Regions from separate parts of the Priestia sp. SIMBA_032 genome, predicted to be linked through region 2. Evidence: predicted binding sites of a transcription regulator. Region 2 holds the regulator's gene; the other holds the start of a gene.
The links. The regulator Rex, encoded in region 2, represses fermentation and respiration genes when NADH is low (regulators of the CRP and FNR family bind a similar motif). The targets are predictions, from matches to a motif close to TTGTGAAATATTTCACAA.
Positions count from the first base shown of each region.

Region 1 (3,208 bases), on a different contig from region 2:
TTTTAACGGCTTGAACCCAAGTCCAACTAGGAGCGCTGCTGTAATGGCAATTGGAGCTCCAAACCCCGCTGCTCCTTCTAAAAAAGCATTAAAGGAAAAAGCAACAAGAAGCATTTGCAAGCGGGGGTCATCGGTTATTGAAATAATAGATTGTCTAATGGTAGTAAACTGTCCGCTTTTGACAGTTAGCTTGTATAAGAACACCGCGCCGATAATAATATAGCTGATGGGCCAAAGTGCATACAAAAAACCATAGCCTGTGGCTCCTAAGACCATTGAGGCAGGCATATCATAAAAATAAATAGCAATAATCATAGAAAGAAGTACCGTAATACCGGCAGCAATGTGTCCTTTTAATTTCAAAAGAGTTAAAGCAATAAAGAAAAAGATGATGGGGATGAGTGCAATTAGTGCAGAAAGCCAAATATTATTTAACGGATTATATACCTGAGTCCACGTCATATTCATACACCTCTACTACATATTTAAGACAAGGGAGCGGGGGAGTCCCCCGCAAAAATCTTTTGATGTTACACAAAAGCTCTGTCGCGAGTTTGCTTAAGAATGCTAGCAGAGTGCTCGAGCTGCTGCTGTTCGTGAGGAGTTAAATTCAATTCAATAATTTGGCGCACGCCGTTTTTATTAATAATGGCTGGTACGCCGATATACACATCAGAAATACCGTATTGTCCTTCTAATAAAGCAGATACCGTTAAAATAGAATTTTCATCATCTAAAATAGCCTTGGTGATGCGTACAAGTCCCATCGCAATTCCGTAATAAGTCGCTCCTTTTCGATTAATAATATGATAAGCCGCATCGCGGGTTTGTTCGAATAGATGCTGCATATCCGGTTCTTTTTCAATAGCGGCAGTATTGATAAAATGTTCGAGCTTCACACCGCCAATTTGCGCATGGCTCCAAACAGGAAATTCCGTATCTCCGTGTTCGCCCATAATATAAGCGTGAACGTTGCGAGAATCTACTTCGAAATAGTCGCTCAGCAAGTAGCGGAAGCGAGCTGTGTCAAGAATCGTTCCTGAACCAATTACCCGTTCGTTTGGCAATCCTGATACTTTTTGTGTAACGTGTGCAAGAATATCAACTGGATTTGTTGCCACTAAAATGATGCCGTCAAATCCGCTGTTCATAATATCTTTTACAATGCATTCAAAAATTTTAACGTTTTTTTCAACTAGATCTAAGCGCGTTTCCCCTGGAGCTTGATTAGCGCCCGCTGTAATAACTACTAAATCAGCGTCAGCACAGTCTTTATAATCTCCAGCCCAGATTTTCATCGGTGTGGCAAATGGCATTCCATGATTGATATCGCGTGCTTCGCCTTCTGCTTTTTCTTTGTTCATATCGATTAACACTAATTCATTGGCAATACCTTGATTCACCATTGAAAAAGCGTAGCTTGAGCCAACAAAACCAGTTCCGATAACGGCAACTTTTCGTGTTTTTGGTGTGAATTGTGTTTTCATTTGTATCATCCTTTGAATTTTATTTTGTGATGTTTTTCACAATGTTAGTGTAACAAGAATAAATACCCTCGGCTGTGATAAAAATCACACCTTTTAAAAAATAGTAAACAATTTTAAAGGGCGATTTTAAAAAAGAGTCCTTCTACATGAAGTGCCACATTTAGAAAGATCTTAAACGTTTAAAGTGTTGAGTAAAGGCAACTTGTTTTGCAGAAAGCTAAAGAGTTTAACGTTCTCTATTTGTATGTTAACAGCCAATAATGTTTCTATAGACCCACACGAAATCCATTTGTTACACTAAATTTGCTTATTTTGAATAAAGGAGTTGAAGGGATGGAGAACTACTATGAGCAAGCCCAAAAAGGCGCTTGGGTTAGTATCTTATCATATATCTTTTTATCAGCATGTAAACTTACTATTGCGGGTGTCACCGCTTCCTCTGCATTAAAAGCCGACGGTCTTAATAACGTCACAGATATTATTGCATCAATTGCCGTCTTAATCGGTTTAAAAATCTCTAAAAAACCTCGCGATAATGATCATCCCTATGGACATTCCAGAGCGGAACATATCTCTTCACTTATTGCTTCTTTTATTATGATGGTCATCGGACTAGAAGTATTGGTCGATGCGGGTCAGTCATTATTTATGGACAAATCTGAAGCGCCTAATTTACTGGCTGCTTGGGTAGGTCTTGGAGCCGCTGCTGTTATGGGTGGTGTCTACCGATATAATATTAAGCTTGCTAAAAAACTTGATAGCCAGTCTTTATATGCGGTTGCTAAAGATAATTTGTCTGATGCACTTGTGAGCATAGGGGCTGTTGTGGGAATTTTCGGCTCACAATTCGGCCTGCCTTGGCTGGACGTGGTAGCTGCTTTTGCTGTGGGAATTATTATTTGTAAAACAGCCATCGAAATTTTTAAAGAAGCAGCTCATTCTTTAACGGACGGATTTGATGAAGAAAAGTTAGGGCACTACAAAGAAAGCATTGGGCTTGTAGAAGGGGTAAAAGAAGTAGAAGATGTGAAAGCGCGCAAGCTTGGTAATCAAGTCGTTATTGATGTAACTGTTAAAGTAGATCCTCATTTAAATGTTATTAAAAGCCATGAAATTGCTGATCAAATTGAACATATGATGAACGATGAGCATCAGATTAAAGATACGCTTGTTCATATTGAACCTGATGCATACGAAAAGCAAAAATAAAACCAGCACGTTCTTTCGTTATGAAAGGATGAGCTGGTTTTATTTTTGGGGAAATTTGAAATAATTCACAAAAACTTCTTCAAAAATGAAAATAAAAAGCCGTTATTAGTAATATAAAGATTTTTGTAGAAGGGTGAGGGAATGAAGAGGTTAAGTGCAAAGCTCGTAGTATTTTTTAGTATTTTTATAGCTATTTTATTATTAGTTGTTTCAGGGGCTGTTTATCAATTTACCAAAACACAAATAGAAAAAGATGTAGAAGTTCAGTCTCAAAGTCAAGTGAAAGAGTTAAAAGAAACGATTCATACGTACTTAGACATGTATAGTCGTTCTTTGCTGACGTACAGTGAGAACGATGTAATCGTTAATTTTGTTAAGCAAGAAGGAAATGGAACAAATCAAGAGAAAAATCCTTATTTTACATGGAATACGGTTCAAAAAGAGTTTACGCAGTTTAAAGAAAAATATCCGAACCTGGCACTTGAATACATAGGCACTAAAAATAAGGGAAT
Region 1 covers NZ_JAWRXD010000009.1:87,440-90,647, reverse strand. The annotation lists gene SB717_RS22820 (lactate permease LctP family transporter) at 1-468, opposite strand, end outside; gene SB717_RS22815 (L-lactate dehydrogenase) at 531-1,487, opposite strand; gene SB717_RS22810 (cation diffusion facilitator family transporter) at 1,821-2,696, shown strand; gene SB717_RS22805 (methyl-accepting chemotaxis protein) at 2,838-3,208, shown strand, end outside.
Region 1: a site for Rex is predicted at 1,512-1,529, ahead of SB717_RS22815 (L-lactate dehydrogenase). Genes of this name have one in related genera too.

Region 2 (3,208 bases):
CGCAATTCTTTTTCATATCGCTCTGCTTTTTGTACAAGGTATTTAGAGTAGTTGCCTGTGTACTTGACCGTTGTTTTTTGTGTGACTTCATACACTTGATTTACGACTTTATCAAGGAAGTAACGATCGTGTGAAACAATTAAAATAGCTCCTTCATACCCTTGCAGAAACTGTTCCAGCCATGCTAAAGTTTCAATATCTAAGTGGTTGGTAGGCTCATCCAGAATAAGCAAATCAGGCTTTGTTAAAAGCAGTTTTGCAAGAGCCAAGCGCGTTTTTTGTCCACCGCTCAAGGAGGAAATAGGGGTGCTGTAGTCAAAGTTTGAAAAACGGAAACCGTGAAGAATAGATCGGGTATCTGCTTCATATTGATAGCCGCCTAAATCTTTAAACGTTACTTGAAGCTGATCGTACTCTTTGGTTAGTTTTTCGTATTGAACTGAATCATTAAAAATGTCTGGATCACCCATCTTCGTTTCAAGCGTACGTAATTCTTTTTCCATCTTCTTTAATGGAGCAAAGACAGTCATCATTTCTTCCCATATGGAGAGTGTTGACTCAAGAACTGTATCTTGTCCCATATAATCAATGGAAACACCCTTAGGTTTAATAATTTCTCCGCTGTCATAGGAAAGCTGCTCAGCAATAATTTTTAATAAAGTTGATTTACCAGCACCGTTTCGTCCCACTAGGGCAATGCGGTCTTTTGATTGTACTTCTAACTTTATATTCGATAAAATGGGTTCTGCCCCATAGTATTTTGTAATACCGTTCAATTGTAGAATAATCATTTTTTCACCTCTAGTAGTATATCCATAGTGTATTTTAACATATTTTTAACTACAAGTTCTTCCTACAAGCGTTTGTAATTTGCAGAGGGACAAGGACAAATGATGAAGCGAATGTTTTGATTCATGAAATAAAATGATTTTACCTGCACATTTTATACAGGATACTATGTTAAAATAAGAGATAAGTGCATCTCTGAACTTATATATGATGGATGTAAAAAATCCGTCATGACTACCAAACGGATCCTTTGAAGGGCTAATTGCTTCGTTCTAGCTATCGACTTTAAGTAGTGCTGGATAGACAAAAGCCGTCGAGGTGTGAAGCGGAGTATATATAAAACAAGAGAAAAGAGAGAGAATTGGAAGCGCTACCTCAAAGCGGTTGATGCTTTGTGAAAGGTAATGCAATATGACTTAAAAATGTTAGTAATGACATACATGAACTGAGGGGGTACAACGTGAACACTGAACAATTAAAAATACCACAAGCAACGGCTAAACGATTGCCGCTTTATTATCGTTTTTTGAAAAATTTGCATGCTTCTGGTAAACAGCGTGTGTCGTCAGCAGAGTTAAGTGAGGCAGTGAAAGTGGATTCTGCTACTATTCGTCGGGACTTTTCTTACTTTGGTGCATTAGGAAAAAAGGGATACGGCTATAATGTAAATTATTTACTTACATTTTTCCGTAAAACGTTAGACCAAGATGAAGTAACGAAAGTAGCACTGATTGGCGTAGGGAATCTAGGAACGGCCTTTTTAAATTATAATTTTATTAAAAATAATAACACTAAAATTGAGTGCGCTTTTGATGTGATAGAAGATAAAGTCGGTACGAAAGTAGGCGACGTGCCGGTCTATCATCTTGACCAATTGGAAGATTATATGAGTGATGACATCTCAGTAGCGATTTTAACCGTTCCTGCCACTGTTGCTCAGCAAATTACCGATCGTTTAGTGAGTTGCGGAATTAAAGGGATTTTAAACTTTACTCCTGCACGCTTAAACGTACCGGATGAGATTCGACTTCATCATATTGATCTTGCTGTAGAATTACAGTCGCTCGTCTACTTTTTGAAAAATTATCCTGTTGAATAAGACGGACTGTGTTACGATTTCCTTAAGTCTAAATTAATAAGGAGAGTGGGAATATGGGGATTGGAGCAGGCAGTTGGATTGTTATTGCTATTGTAGCACTGCTTATTTTTGGACCGAAACGGTTACCGGAGCTAGGAAGATCAGTGGGCCAAACGCTTAGAGAGTTTAAGCATGCCGCTAGCGGTGCATCAGAAGATCGTGAAAAAGATAAACAGCGTCAAGTAGATGACAAAGAGTAAAAGGGTGATCATAGTATGACCGAACAAGAAATGTCAATATATGATCATATAGGAGAGCTGCGAAAACGCATTTTAATTGTTTTATTTTTCTTTGTGATTGCCACAATTGGCGGCTTTTTTATAGCAGATAAGGTCATTGTCTATTTACAGCATGCTGATGAGGCAAAAAATTTAACGATGAATGCATTTAGGCTAACAGATCCAGTTAAGATTTATATGCAATTTGCTGTTATTATCGGCTGTGTACTTGCAGCTCCTGTTACACTGTATCAACTTTGGGCATTTATTAGTCCTGGTTTATATGAAAAAGAGCGTAAGGTAACGCTTGGATATATTCCTGTTTCCATTTTTCTCTTTATAGGCGGTGTCTCTTTTTCTTATTTTGTGTTGTTTCCATTTGTCGTCGATTTTATGACGCGCGTTTCTGATGAGCTGAATGTAAACCAAGTGATTGGCATTAGTGAATACTTTTCTTTTTTAATGCAGCTCACACTGCCTTTTGGCCTGTTGTTTCAGCTTCCTGTCGTCGTAATGTTTTTGACGAGATTAGGAATTATAACGCCTATGTTTTTATCTCAAATTCGAAAATATGCCTATTTCGTACTGCTAGTTATTGCCGCACTTATTACACCACCGGAATTGCTCTCGCACATGATGGTGACAGTGCCGCTCTTAATTTTGTATGAAATCAGCATCATTATTTCCCGCATTTCGTATCGCAAAGTGTTAAAGGCAAGGGCAGAGCAAGAAAGAGAAGATGTTAGTATGTAAAAAAACCACTGAAACAGTGGTTTTTTTATTTAGATGAATCATCTTGATTTTTATATTGCTGCTGCAATTTTTTAATTTTGTAGTGCAAGATAAAGATGCGAACCGCAAACCTGAAATCAAATGCGGCTACGAGTGCAAATAAGATTGTGGGGAAATTCCAAACGGTTTCCTGAGCATTTTGAATTGCCAAGTAAGTAAATAAAACCCCCATAATAATATAAATAAACCCTCGTGTTAAAGGGATATTCTTCATAAAAACATGCCTCCAAAAATAAACTGCATTTGTTCTGCTTGTTTTTGCATTTCTATA
Region 2 covers NZ_JAWRXD010000039.1:4,340-7,547, forward strand. The annotation lists gene SB717_RS31970 (ABC-F family ATP-binding cassette domain-containing protein) at 1-791, opposite strand, end outside; gene SB717_RS31975 (redox-sensing transcriptional repressor Rex) at 1,250-1,888, shown strand; gene SB717_RS31980 (twin-arginine translocase TatA/TatE family subunit) at 1,942-2,127, shown strand; gene tatC (twin-arginine translocase subunit TatC) at 2,143-2,898, shown strand; gene SB717_RS31990 (YdiK family protein) at 2,924-3,151, opposite strand; gene SB717_RS31995 (CPBP family intramembrane glutamic endopeptidase) at 3,148-3,208, opposite strand, start outside.